Regions from separate parts of the Providencia sp. 2.29 genome, predicted to be linked through region 1. Evidence: predicted binding sites of a transcription regulator. Region 1 holds the regulator's gene; the other holds the start of a gene.
The links. Region 1 encodes Fur, which represses iron uptake genes when iron is present. Its sites were predicted from a motif close to ATAATAATGAGAACNACTATCAA; they were not measured.
Positions count from the first base shown of each region.

Region 1 (7,709 bases):
CACACAAGGACGGACAGTGATCAGTATTGCGCACCGTTTGAATACTATCATGCATGCGGATCGCATTTGTGTAATTTGCGACGGTAAGGTGGCTGAAATGGATAACCATCAAAATTTGCTTCAGCAAAATGGGTTATATGCACATTTATGGCGGCAGCAAACTCAATAATAGTACCGTCAAAGCACCAGCATGCGCTCGGCTGGTGCTTTTTCCAACAAACAGCTCTTTTTTTTACTATCAATAACTTTCGCTCGACATACGCTATGGTACAAGGGAGTCAGCTAGGGTATTATTGCGCGCTGGATTATTGGTATACGCCCTTTAGCAGTAAAAATATATGGCAAAAGAACAAACTGATCGCACCACCCTTGATTTGTTCGCTGAGGAACGCAGGCCTGGGCGACCTAAAACAAGTCCGCTGTCGCGGGATGAACAATTAAGAATCAACAAACGTAATCAACTTAAGCGTGATAAGGTCAAAGGACTACGCCGCGTTGAATTAAAACTTAATGAAGATGCTGTCACGATATTGAATCAATTGGCGAATGAAAAAAACATGAGCCGTAGTGAGTTGATAGAAGAGATGTTAATGTCACAGCTAGCGCTAGTCTATGAGCCTTCTGGTCAATAGTTTCGTCTTCATAAACCACACAAATTCGACAGATTTATTCACGCTTTTTCGCCAAAATAGGGTCAAAATTCTAGGTACTTTAGTTCAAATTTAGCCCTATCTGGCTTTAGTAAACCAGATTGGAAAAACAAGAGGTTATTCACTTTATGGCAGTCATAGGCATTTTCTTCGGTAGTGACACTGGTAATACAGAAAATATTGCCAAGATGATCCAAAAGAGATTAGGCAACGAGAACGCGGAAGTTCATGATATTGCAAAGTGCAGTAAAGAAGATATTGAAGCATTCGATATTCTGCTTCTCGGTATCCCAACTTGGTACTATGGTGAAGCCCAATGTGATTGGGATGACTTCTTCCCAACACTCGAAGAAATTGACTTTGAAGGTAAACTTGTTGCTTTATTCGGCTGTGGCGACCAAGAAGACTATGCGGAGTACTTCTGTGATGCGATGGGAACCATTCGCGATATTATCGAGCCACGCGGTGCAGTGATCGTCGGTCATTGGCCAACTGATGGCTACCATTTTGAAGCATCTAAAGGAATGGCGGATGATAACCACTTTATCGGCCTTGCTATTGATGAAGATCGCCAGCCGGAACTCACCGAAGAACGTGTTGATGCATGGGTACAGCAAATTTCAGAAGAGATGTCTTTGTCTGAAATTTTAGGCTAATCGACTAATTAGAAATAGGCTTATTAATACTATTATAATAATGCGACAAAGCATGGTTTCTATTTTTTATTTCCATGCCTATAATTGTAAATCAGTTTAGAAGACAACTGAATTTATGTTAAAAACGTCTCATTATTGTTAAATTTATGATTTAAGATACAGGACAAACCCGCATGACAGACAACAATAAAGCATTGAAGAATGCTGGACTCAAAGTCACTCTTCCAAGATTAAAAATATTGGAAGTACTTCAGGAGCCTGAGTGCCATCACGTCAGTGCGGAAGATCTCTACAAAAAGCTGATTGATATGGGCGAAGAGATCGGTCTGGCTACAGTTTACCGCGTATTAAACCAGTTTGATGATGCAGGTATCGTGACACGTCATAACTTTGAAGGCGGTAAATCCGTTTTTGAGCTGACTCAACAGCACCATCATGACCACTTAATCTGCCTAGACTGTGGAAAAGTCATCGAGTTCTCTGACAAATCCATCGAAGAGCGCCAGACCAATATCGCTGCACGCCACGGTATTAAACTATCTAACCACAGTTTGTATCTTTATGGTCACTGTGCTGATGGCGATTGCCGTGAAAATGCGGATGCACACGATCCAAAAGAGTAATTACCGTAAATCTTTGCCTTTAACTGACTATAGATAGTTTTTAAAAAGGCTGTGGGATTTGAGTCCAGTACTCACTGGGCTCTAGCCTTCCCCACTTCATATTAATGCCTTACTTATCCTGTTTTGAGATCTTTCAAGAACCTAACGAGTCCCCTTCAATCCTTTGTCAGCTGAGTAAAGATTAAGTCGTATGGTTGATAGGGTTCTGATACCCAAGCTCGGCGGGTAATAGAATGTGATTATTGTATGGTGACGATAAAACCGTGAGGGAGCCTCTTCATTCGCTCCCTCACCACATACCCGTTATTTTTGAGTCACGATTTCTACACGACTCGCCCTCGCCCCGTCTGGACTTTTCGCTCTTATTTTGACGTTCCCATTGACTTTGGGTGGGTTATCCGCCGAATAAACCTGCCAGTTATCGCTATCTGCCAATGCATACTCGATAATTAAGCTAGGGTAACTGATATTCGCCAGTAGCACACCGTTTTCAATTTTTGCACCAGGAACAGGGATACGGTAGGCAACTCCGGCTCTATCTAAGCGGCGAAGCTCTTTTTGCCCTACGATAGTCGCAAAACGGTTCCAATCATCTGCTAATTTTTGCTGTGAAACATATTGGGTTTTACCACCAATATATTCACGCCCTGATTGATAATCATTTTCCCATTGCGCCTTATGCCACGCTCTTTCTGCCAGCGGCAAAATGCGAGGGAATAACATGTATTCGACCTTATCATCCGTTCTGACGGCTTCACTCCACAATTGCCCTGAAAGACCATATACGCCCGGCCAAGGCTTGTCGCTTTTCGCACTGAAAGGATTCCCATCTCTATCCACTGAGGTTTCAGCATTTTGAGGGAGGTTATTCGGAGCAAAAGCAAAGACTTTTTGTTCATCACTCGCGCGTGTTGCCCAGTAGTAACCACTTTCACTTGGGTTAACTTCATAAGGCATATCAAAATAGACATAGTCTGGGTTGGAGATAACCACTTGGTAGCCTTTGTTTGCCCAATCATTTGCCGAGTCAAAGCCTCCCCAATAGAGAGTATCCCAGAAATTAACGCGAACATTGTCAGTGGCGAAATCTTTCGCACTCGAAGCGTCTTTTAAACCATCCTGCCATGCTTGCATTGTTGTAACGCCTTTTTGTTGCAAACTTTTACTCACCTGTTTAGCAAAATGGCTGGAAAGATGGTCAAAATCGCTGACATCCCCTTGCTGAATTAAAGCCTGACATGCTTTCGATTTTGCCCATGGCTTATCTTCGCGCTGTTTATCAATAATACCTTTGCCCGGCTCAATAGGGCCGCGTTTATCTTGGAAGCCTGCACCTAAGCGAATATTTTTCGCCTCATCACCACCAAAATGCCATGTTTTCAGTGGAACACCTGCTTCATCGTGCATCTGCATCACTTCACTGACGACTTTATTGACAAAGTTCTGTGATGAATCTAAGCAAGGGTTTAAATAACTGCGCTTATCATAAAACTGTACCGATGTGGTTATTGAAGTATCTGATGGGTCAACTAAGCGGTACTCATTTGCCCCTTGTTCATCGCCCGCCGCGCTTAACTTATTATAACGCGCCTCCATAGCAACAACGGCTGCACGTGCATGGGCTGGCATATCAATTTCAGGGATCACCTCAATGTTGCGATCTTTGGCATAACGTAAAATTTCAATATAGTCATCACGTGTGAAATAGCCGCTCCCCATATTATTATTGTCAGCCCCCGACCCGAGTTGCGGCAATAAACATTTTTGCTCAGTTAAATCATGGCAACGCTGACTTCCCACTTCCGTTAATTCAGGTAAACCGGGGATCTCTATCCGCCAACCTTCATCATCGGTTAAATGAAAATGGAATTTATTTAATTTATAGCGTGACATCTGGTCAATTAATCGCATCACCACCTGTTTACTGTGGAAATTTCGTCCAACGTCTAAAAAGACCCCACGATATTCCATACGTGGTTTATCATTCACGACCATTGCTGCCACTTTCGGTGTGTCACCTTCAGTTACTGCTGACAATAATGAACCTACACCATAAAATAACCCTATACGGTCATAACCAATAATTTCGGCTCGTTGCGGTGTGATCACTAATTTGTAAGCACCACTCACTTGATCTTCAGTAGAAAATTGCTTAGGTGCGATTTTTCCTTCAATGGGGAACCCGTGACTATTTTGTTTTAGCTTGCTCAGTTGTAAGTGTTGTTCAATAACAGCTAACTCACCTTTCGTTAGCCCATTTAGTTGTAATTTAACGCCTTTACTCAGATCAACATCCTCTGACTGCAAACTGATATCAAATGGCGTAGGTAAGATTTGCCCTCGCAATTGCTGCTCAGATAACGGTTTCATCGCTAAGTTTTTTTGATAGCGGTTTTCTGGCGTCATTAATAGATTGTTATCGGCGTCGGTTCGTTTCCAATTTTTCAGTTCAAAGGGGGTAACAAAGGTTGTTGGATCTTGAGTATCAGTGCTCTTAAGGTTGCGTGGGGATGCATCTCCCGATGTCGCGTACCACCTAGGCATAAAGTCTGAATAACTAACCTGCCAATATTCTCCCGTTAGCGGTAATACCACTTTTTCGTGGGCTTTAATCCCTTTAAATTGCTCTGTTGGTGTAATTTTATGAAGGTCGCCTGTAATATGTGTGATCTTAAATTGCGGGTTATCTTGTTTTAGAATCTGTCTAATACTATGAAAATAAAGCGCCCAATCGTTGGATTCAATCGCAGTATCGCCATTTGTTAAGGTAATATCGACACGGTTACATGCAGCCCAATCGGCACCCAGTGCAGCACAGTGAGTACCATGCTCACCAGCTTGGTTATCAAGCACATTTATTTTCACATCTATATCACTTAATGCATCGACGACTTGAGCCGATGATTGTTCAGCATTTACTGCGGTAGAAAAAAGTGTTGCTGATATGAATAATGCTAAAGGACTTAAATAATTCTTTTTCATTGTGACCTCAATATTAAATTCAAAATCAACCACTGCTATTTTATTTTTTAATAGCAGTGACCGCGCTATTAAAAAATAGTAAATGGCATCATGACCATAAACTTAATATCTTTTTCATCTTGAAATATATTGCCGAACCCACCACCATAGCTTGGAATATCTGTATGGTTGTCATATTTAGTAAAATGTAATTTAAATAAGGTATCTTTCGCCTTACCTGTCTGAACGGTATATAAAATATCAACGTTCCAAGCCGTTTCTTTTAATTTTACATCTTGAGCATATTGTGTATTCGTGCTGGGTTTAGCATCCCATCCATAAATATATGATGTTCCTACTTTCCAACCAGCAAGATCCCATTTAGCTAAATCGTACATCACCCCCGCAAAGAGCGCTTTTTCATTATTCGCGTTATAATCGGAGCGCCCATCCCACCAAATATCTAATCGCCCATTTGATGTCGCATACCCCGGGGTCATACGCTGTAAAAAATAGCCCTGATTCCCCTTTGCCTTCACATAAGTGCCTTCTAATCGAAAATCAAACTGATCATAGGTATAGCCAAACGTCACGGCTTGCAAGAACGCCAATCCATCGTAAACATCATTAATGCCACCATTGGTTACCTTATCTTTTGCTCCATAAAATTGATAAGACATCCGCAGGTCACGTGTAGCCACAGGAACAGCATAAGAGGCCTTAGCAAAGTACTGGTCCATATAGCCTTTTGCTTGCCCATAAGCCGCCTCTAAAACAAGGTTATTTTTAAAATCATATTTAAAACCAAGGGATTGCAAATAACTGATCCCTGTTTGGCCATCCGCTTCACGGAAGTTATACATATCGCGATACCAAGGCGCTTTATAACGGTCTGTCCACATATATGACAGGCTCAAGGCCCCTTGTTGTGCGAAATCAAATACCCCACCGATTTCGAAACCCCGATAAGTTCCGGGCATATAGCTCCAGTGAGAAGCTAATAGTGTTTGTCCTGTTGGTTGGATATAACCGCCTCTGCCCCAAAACGGACCATATTGCATTTTAGCCGCTGCTTTATAGACGCTGACACCACTTCGATCACCGGTCCATTTTTCATCCCAACGCGTTTTTGCATCACTAAAACCAATTTCATTAGGCGCCGCTGGGCCACTATTGGATAATTCTATGGCTGTAAATGCGGCTAAATCTAAACCGATGACATCCTGAAAATAACCTGAAGAATAATCAAGGCTGGCATTCACGGTTGAATGTTTAAGGTTGTCGACATATTTCTTATATTTATCGCTTTCTGGATTTAACTCTTTCCTCGAACGGTCACGTTGCCAATAATACAAACCGCCTTTAAGGGTTGAATCATCTAAAAATTGCTCAGAAAAACTTATTGGTTGATAACTAATAGGAAGGAGTGCTATTCCTATTTTAAGCACGAGTATTCCCCTGCCACGATTGACATTTTTATTAACCATTCGATGTTTCCTCAGTTTTTTATATTATTTTTCAGTGATAAATTTCAGTAGCCGCCCGTTAAGTAATGATTAGTTTTGATAAACAAAATACGAGTACCTACTTAGCCTATTTTTCGCAACGCGAATTATCAAGACTAAAAATATATTTATTCCTAAAATATGAGCCAAGACACATTAATTTTTCTATTCATTTACAGTACTAATTATTCGAATTTATGGTATTTATCGAATTAATATCCTGATTTTAGGATAAAATGCAGGCAAAACACTATGGACAGAATGGGCATTTTGGACTTATTTCAACATAAAAAATAACTACATTTGAATGTAATCGTTTCATTCAAACTTGCTAAGTTGATTCATAACTGCTTTAGTTGATGAATAGTTTTTCACTCATAAACAGATCAAGTGAATGATTTTAGTGAGGGAAAATAAGGCGATTCAATAAGAGAAATAAGAGGGATCCGTCACACGTGAATATAGAGAAAAGTCAGCAGGAAGGTTGGCGTACACTACTCACCGGTAAGAATCTCTGTTTAACACTTGCCTTATCGGGGGGGATTTGCCTCCATGCGATTAATGTTTATATCACCATTACCACATTACCTTCCGTTGTACGGGATATTGGCGGCATTAATTTCTATGCTTGGAATACCACACTGTTTATTCTGTCTTCGATTATTTTGTCCGCCCTTACCTCACGGATCCTCAATTATTTTGGCCCCAAAAAAAGTTATGGGCTGGCGACGTTGATTTTTCTTGTAGGATCCGTTATCTGCGCTATCACCCCCTCAATGCCAGTGATGCTCCTTGGCAGAGTGATCCAAGGGGCTGGTGGCGGGATTTTACTCACCTTATCTTACTCAATGGTACACATTGTATTTCCTCAACATTTATGGTCGAGAGTGTTAGCGATGATGTCGAGTATGTGGGGAATGGCAACATTACTAGGGCCAGCACTGGGTGGCGTATTTGCAGAGTACGATATATGGCGAGGAGCATTTTGGTGTCTGGTCGTAGTCGGTATCCCTTATTTATGGCTGACTTGGCGGATTTTGCCGGCAAAAAATCCCCATGAAAACTGCCCTCAACAGCCGATTCCATTACAGGCCCTTTTACTGCTTTCTTGCGCCGTGCTCGCCATCTCTCTAGGCAGTTTAAGTCAAGACAAATTTATCCCTATTGGAGGGATGTTTATTGCCGTTTTACTGTGTGCTCGATTAATGGTTATTGAGCGTCGTGGTCATAATACGCTTTTCCCTTCGGGAACATTTCGCTTTTCTGCACAATTAGCGCCTATTTACCTCACGATGGCATTGTTGGGTCTAAGTG
Region 1 is NZ_CP065420.1:3,274,470-3,282,178, forward strand. Features, by position in the region: partial or broken gene I3B46_RS22520 (type I secretion system permease/ATPase) at 1-169, shown strand, start outside; gene ybfE (LexA regulated protein) at 339-632, shown strand; gene fldA (flavodoxin FldA) at 779-1,306, shown strand; gene fur (ferric iron uptake transcriptional regulator) at 1,480-1,929, shown strand; gene I3B46_RS15490 (beta-N-acetylhexosaminidase) at 2,233-4,911, opposite strand; gene chiP (chitoporin ChiP) at 4,980-6,377, opposite strand; gene I3B46_RS15500 (MFS transporter) at 6,851-7,709, shown strand, end outside.

Region 2 (7,709 bases), 2.2 Mb from region 1:
AGAGCCTGCAATGTATCTCGGGCATTCAAAAAGCGCTCTCTGTCTTCCAGATCGGCCCGTGTCAACAGCATCTGCCCAATATGAATACCATAAATAGAGAATAGACGTTCCCATAACTGAATAAGGCGGCTTTGCCCTACCGCTGCAAGAAGCTGCTTCGACGCGATTGTCGCTGGAAGTTCGGGGTAATTAAGGTGTTCACGACCAGCAGCGATAGCGCCAGACGTGACAATAATAATACGATGCCCTTTTTGATATTGTTGCGCACACTGCCTGACTAACTCAACAATATGAGCTTGGTTCAATTGCCGTGAGCCTCCGGTCAATACACTAGTGCCTAATTTAACAACAAGTGTCTGGCTATTTTTCATCATTTTTCTGCCATTAAAATTAATCAATACAAATTAGGTATCATTTTTATCAGTTGGCGCGCGTTATGCCAACAGGCATAACGCTAAATTCAACAAAAGTTGGCTTAAAACAATTTTATGCGCTTAATTCCAATTTAAATTCTGCCATTTTTGCGGAAGGAAACAAAGATAGCTCAAGCTCAGAAAGTTGTTTGGAAAGGGATTGATGGAAGGATATGAGGTTCTGCTCAATGATATCAAGGGTTGCATTATCTTTCAGTGGCTTATCTTGCCAAGTACCATGAACATTGTACAAACCCAAATGGTATGAATACTCAAATCCATCTTCATTTGGCGATAATAGCATCCACCAGCCCCAAAACTCGCGTCTTTCTGGTGCTGAATTGACATTAACGCAAACAGTTAGGCTATCGAAAAAATAGCAACCATCTAAACATTGCTTTTCTCGTAGATAAGGTCCTAAAGCAGAAAACTTCTTTAAATACTTCCCATTAGAGTAATCAGTAGGTAACGCCATGTAAGGATCTCCTTTTTGAGAAGATCCCTTTTTAACAAAAGTTAAAAAATAATCAAGTTATTAAATAAAATTAAACAATTTTACTTTTTAACCAATCTGTTGTTTCACTCAGTGACTTTTGGAAGTTTTCAAAAACAGGTGTCTCTGGCAGGGTTAATATATGGCTATCCATTGATGAACGCCTGATCAAATCGGATTCTGCTTTAGGACTATAAATATCACCTTTCCAATAAACCGACATCATAGGCACACGACAACGACGCCCTAAAAGCCCTTGATTTTTTAATGAATAGCAACTTAATTCATGCCGTAATGCCGCACCATCAACATGATAAATTCCTAAACGACTGGCGAAAACATCCAGCTCCATACGTGGAATATCGCGCTGATATTTTTCTTCATGCAATAAACTGTGTACAACTGGCCCTAAGACAGCGACAGCTTTGATTTTATCAGGGCACATATAGGCAAGCCTTAAAGCGACATTGGCGCCAAAGCGCAACCCAACAAGGCCAAAGCGTGTATGGTCTATCCATGGGATTGTGTTTAGCTGGCGAACCACTTGTTCATGGAGTTCACTGGTTTCTTGGGATAGCTTATATTTAATTGAATAGCCAATTGACGGCATATCTAATGTCAACATGGCAATACCAAGTGGCTCAAGGTAGTCACGGAAAAAACGGCAATAGTCGATTTGTAAACTATCCAGCGTTCCACATACCATGACTGTCGGATAAGGCCCCTGACCCGTTGAAGGGATATGTAAAAAGCCACATACCTCTTTATTACCATCGACCTTAAACGCGATTTTTTTCAGTTTATAACGCGAAAATTGTGCGGCGCTATCATAGGCTTTGCATGCCAAGAGAATCGCTTGATCCGCTAATTCATCGCCTTTTATAAAAGGGTAAGCGGCAATACTGTACAAATTGGCAGCACGCAACCATGCCCGACTGGCTTTTTCTCCTCCTTCAAACTGCAAGGCTTTTTGTTGCCATTGCATGGCTTGATGAGACCACTCAAAGCACCAGTTACCGCGACGATTACCAATGATGGTATCAAGTAAATGTTCATCACTACGTTCGGCTTCTGTTACCGCAATACGGCTCAAAACCTCTTCAATTTCTAAAGCGTCAATACCACGCCAAATCCACAACAAGCGATTGATCATACGATACCAGCCCGCGTGCTGGGCACCACTTAATGCCGAATGGCTATTGACAATAGGGGCGCTATAAGCGGAGTAAGAAACTAATGTTGATGTTTCAGTTTGCTTAACTTTTGGCTTGAACAGTTTTTCGGAGAGATTTTGTTGAGTCATCCTGATAACCTGTCGGTTGAGCTAAAATAAAAAGGGAATGCCATTGCATCCCCCTTATCATAACGTTTCGTGTTTAATTTTATTAGGTAATAATGTTTTAAGCATCATAATAAAGGGCACACCCCATATTAGCGCTATTTTTACCTGTCATTTAGATCTAACTCAAAACCGTTATGGTTTATTTATCTTGCTCACACAAAGGCTTTACAAACACCACGCCCATATCCCATGGCTGTTCAATCCACGTGTTTTGTGGAATATCAACGACATAATCATCCACCAATGGGCGGCCTGCTGGTTTTGCAAAAATTGTCACAAAATGTGCTTTCGGGTACATATCACGAATGGCTTTTGCAGTACCACCAGTGTCAACGAGGTCGTCAATGACAATGAAACCTTCCCCATCACCTTCGGCACGTTTAATGACTTTCAATTCACGCTGGTTGTCATGGTCATAGCTGGAGATGCATACGGTATCAACATGGCGGATACCCAATTCACGTGCAAGAAGTGCACCTGGTACAAGGCCACCACGGCTAACCGCGATAATGCCGGTCCATTGTTCGACTGGTAATAAACGTTGTGCGAGTTTACGGGCATGTATTTGCAACATATCCCACGTTACGACATATTTTTCGCTCATAAAATTCGGGTCCCGACTGCTGAGTAATACTGAAATGTGTCTTGCGGAAAAAAGGTTGCGCGAGATTATAGTGATTTGACACAGCAAAAACCAGCAAAAACGGATAATTGTGATGAATTAATATGATTTACACTGACTATTTATAACAATTAGGTGTATGCTGAGAAAATCAATCGTGTGGCCTGAATATCTGTGCCACACCTTTTAAGCAGAATAAGTAGCTAAAAATAAATAAGACCAAAGTCGCTTAAGGAGATCTAACGTGTCTGAACTAGCCAAATTGTCACCACAGCCATTATGGGATATTTTTGCCAAAATTTGTTCAATTCCCCATCCTTCTCATCATGAAGAAGCGCTAGCAACACACATTATCGAATGGTCAAAACAAAAAGGGTTTCATGTAGAACGTGACCAAGTCGGTAATATCTTGATCCGCAAAGCGGCAACACCTGGCTATGAAAATCGTAAACCTGTTGTGCTGCAAGCACACTTAGATATGGTTCCGCAGAAAAATAATGACACGGTACATGATTTTACCAAAGATCCTATCCGCCCTTACGTTGATGGAGAGTGGGTCACGGCAGAAGGCACAACTTTAGGTGCAGATAACGGTATCGGAATGGCATCTACCCTTGCGGTGCTAGCAGATGATAGCGTTGAACATGGGCCACTTGAAGTACTGTTAACCATGACCGAAGAAACAGGCATGGACGGTGCTTTTGGCTTACAAGCAGGTTGGCTACAAGCGGATATTCTGATCAATACTGACTCAGAAGAAGAAGGCGAAATCTATATGGGTTGCGCGGGTGGTGTTGATTTTACAACAACATTTGACCTCACTCGTGAAGCCGTACCGCAAGGCTACAAAACCTTCACCATGACATTAAAAGGCTTAAAAGGCGGTCACTCTGGTGGTGATGTTCATTTAGGTTTAGGTAATGCTAACAAGCTGTTGGCACGCTTCCTTGCGGGCCACCAAGAAGAGCTTGGTTTAAAACTGTTAGAATTCACTGGGGGAACCGTTCGTAATGCTATCCCTCGTGAAGGGCATGTGATTATCGCTGTTCCAGCGGATAAAGTCGCTGAACTAACAGCCCTAAGAGCACGCTATGAAGACATCTTAAAAAATGAACTGGCCGTTGTTGAGCCAAACTTAGTTCTTTTATTAGAAGAAACTCAAAGCAACTTGAAAGCGCTGACTGAAGAGTGCCAAAAACGCTTTGTGTTCTTCTTAAATGCGGCGCCAAATGGCGTGATCCGCATGAGCGATGTCGCAAAAGGTGTGGTAGAAACCTCACTTAACGAAGGCGTTGTCACGATGACGGAAGAGAAAGCCGAAGTGATTTTCCTCGTTCGCTCATTAATCGACAGCGGTAAAAACTATGTCGTGAATATGCTGACATCGGTGAGCAAGCTCGCACAAGCACAATACCGTGCAGAAGGCAGCTACCCAGGTTGGCAACCCGATGCAGACTCACCCGTTATGCATTTAGTTAGCGAAACTTACCAAAAACTGTTTGGTAAAATTCCTAATGTAATGGTGATCCATGCAGGTCTGGAATGTGGTCTATTCAAGAAGCCTTACCCTGATATGGATATGGTCTCTATTGGGCCAACCATTCGTGGTGCGCACTCACCTGATGAGCGAGTACATATCGCCAGTGTTGGTGAATACTGGAAATTATTAACAGCGGTCTTAAAAGCGATCCCTGTTAAAAACTAATTGTTTCTTCAAATACCCGTCTTAATGAACGGTCTAGCTTTATGGGATCAGCGTCATTAATGGCGGGTGTTTTTTAGAAATCTAGTAATAATTGCCTTTCTATCTGTGGGCTTAATAACGTTACATGCAGGCCCACTAGCCTAACACCTCGATCTTTACGGCGGTGCTCCCACACTTGCTTAGCTAATGATATTAAGTCTTGCTTGTCTAAAATGGGATAAGCATGCTCTTGAGTTGTTTGCTGAAAGTCATTAAATTTCATTTTTATCCCTTGCCGAGCAATACGGCGGTCCGGTTTCACTTTCATAAGCCTGACTTCCAACTCTTCATATAATTGATTAAGTAATGGTAAGCAATCTTCCCAATGTTGAATATCTTCTGCCAGTGTGCGTTCGACACCAACAGATTTACGTAGCCTATCGGGATTGACTGAGCGTTCATCAATTCCATGGCAACGCTCCCACAGGACTTGACCAAATTTCCCCATCACTTTGATTAAGTTAACCACATCATAACTTTGTACATCACCACAAGTTTCTAGCCCCATATCGAGTAATTTTTGTGCGGTTACCTTCCCTACCCCAGGAATTTTCTTTAATGGCAATGACCAAACAAAGTCGGGCAACGCTTGAGGCGTGATCACGTATTGGCCATTCGGTTTATTTAGATCAGACGCTATCTTGGCTAAAAACTTTATTGGGGCTATCCCTGCCGAAGCAGTGAGTTGCAGTTCATCAAAAATTTGCTGGCGAATGGCTTGGGCAATCAATGTCGCTGAGCCGTGGTAATGCTCACACTCACTGACATCCAAATAAGCTTCATCCCAAGAAAGAGGCTCTATTAAATCCGTATACTGGGAAAAGATTTTATGAATATGTAAAGAGGTTTCTTTATAAAGGGCCATCCTACCCGGTACAACTTTCAGATGAGGACACAACCTTAATGCAACCGCCGTTGACATGGCGCTATGTACGCCATAACGCCTCGCTTCATAATTCGCGGTACTGATGACACCACGGCGGTCAGCACTCCCACCGACGGCAATTGGAATATTGCGCAAACTTGGGTCATCACGCATTTCTATCGCTGCATAGAAGCAGTCCATATCGATATGAATTATTTTACGCATAGCAATCTGATCGACAAACAACACTGTTCAAATATACAGTATATTTATAGACTGTGCAATTATTCCTCAAGCAAGCAACATAGATGAAAATAATTATTATTTTTATTACCCAAAAAACCACCTCAAAACGACTCATTAAAGATGTTTATAGAATGGTTAATTAGTAGGAAAATAATGAATAAAAATTATATTTCATGGTTTAAAATCAATAACTCTACACATCTCTTTTTATCAACATTTAATCACCTTTCTCTGGCTGGATTACTTGTTGTTACCTCCTCTGCATTTGCGCAAAGTACATCGGAAGAGGTTAAACAGACAAAACAACAAGATGATGTCGTTCAATTCCCCGCGCTCTCTGTTGTTGGTAATTTAAATTCCAGTGTCGGTGCCGGTAGCTCTGTATTAAAACTGAAGGATATTGAGCGTACTCAAGCTAATAACCTTGCAGAATTAGTTGATCAGCTACCGGGGATCTCCTCATCAGGTTCACCTCGCCCCGGTGGACAAACCCTAAATATTTGGGGCATGGGCGATGTGGAAGATGTCAAAGTGACCCTTGATGATGCCCCTAAAGGGTTTGAAAAATATCGCCAAGGCTCTGTGTTTATCGAGCCTGAGCTGATTAAACGCATTGACGTAGATAAAGGACCACATAATATTATGGATGGTAATGGTGGTTTCGGCGGAACCGTTAAAATTACCACCAAAGATCCCGCAGACTTACTACTTGCCGATCAACATTTTGGCGCTATGTTCAAATATAGCTATCACACTAATGATCGCCAAAATATTTACAGTTCAGCACTATATGGTAAAACATTAAATGGCGTTGCAGATGGTTTGCTGTATGTCAGTAAACGAAAAGGGGATGATTTACGCCGCCCCGATGGCACTCGATTTGGCTTTTCGCAAGCTGACCAACTCTCTTATTTACTGAAAACCAACCTTTATCTCAATGATGAACACACGCTCAGTCTATCGGCAATGCGCTCCGAATCGGATAACTTAGTTCCTTGGGCAGCCAAACGAGATGAGTTAGCAACACCAACGCAAAAAGAGATTGAGCAATATGGTTTTGACGGTGCGATAAAACGCAAATTGGTCCAACGGGATCAACAAGATCAAAACTATAGTGTGAAATGGAATTATATCCCTGAAAATAGTGATTGGATCAACCTAACGACAACTTATGCTTGGTCTAAGAGTCAACAGCATGATACCCGACCAGAAAATGCTTCAAAATACTTAACCTCCAGCTTAGGGAATAAAAGTTGGGTTGACTATACCGATCAGCTATTTGATATCCATAATGAAAGTCTATTTGATACTGGTCGTTTAGAACATCAACTTACTATAGGTGCTCGTTGGCATAAAAATGATCGCGGTATTTTGATGTTTGATGCGGGAAAAGCGAAAAACCCTAAATATAACTATGGTTATTATCAGCCACAATTTATGCCAGCAGGTGTTCAAGAAACCACTAGTGTATATCTCCAAGATGCGATTAGTTGGCACACACTCACTGTCACACCGGGCTTACGTTATGACTATGTGCAGAACAAAGGTAAAGGAAACTTAGCCGCAACCTATATGGAGCAAGACCCGCTAATTGGTCATGACTACCGTTCTGTCACTTATAGTGGTATTTCACCTCACTTAGGCATTCTTTGGAAAACGACACCGAATCTCACTTTATTCGGGGATGTTAGCCGCACATGGCGTGCACCTGTTATTGATGAACAATATGAGGTGCAATTTGCCAATAGTAGTTTAACCGGAAGTAGTCGAAACTTGGGTAAGGAGCGCATGGATGGGGTACGTTTAGGCGCAATACTCGACTTTGATCAAGTCATACAGGCCAATGATCAGCTGCAGATACGAACCACGCTTTTTCGTAACAGAGGAAAGGATGAGATATTCCGCCGCCGTGGTGAATACTGTGAAGCCAAGAAAAATGGTACTGGCGATTGTGGTCGCCCCTTATCCAATTACCGTAACTTAC
Region 2 is NZ_CP065420.1:1,026,793-1,034,501, reverse strand. Features, by position in the region: gene proB (glutamate 5-kinase) at 1-371, opposite strand, end outside; gene crl (sigma factor-binding protein Crl) at 487-888, opposite strand; gene frsA (esterase FrsA) at 959-2,209, opposite strand; gene gpt (xanthine phosphoribosyltransferase) at 2,388-2,852, opposite strand; gene pepD (beta-Ala-His dipeptidase) at 3,115-4,575, shown strand; gene dinB (DNA polymerase IV) at 4,649-5,704, opposite strand; gene I3B46_RS04510 (TonB-dependent hemoglobin/transferrin/lactoferrin family receptor) at 5,879-7,709, shown strand, end outside.
Region 2: the regulator Fur is predicted to act here: its motif matches at 5,788-5,810, upstream of I3B46_RS04510 (TonB-dependent hemoglobin/transferrin/lactoferrin family receptor).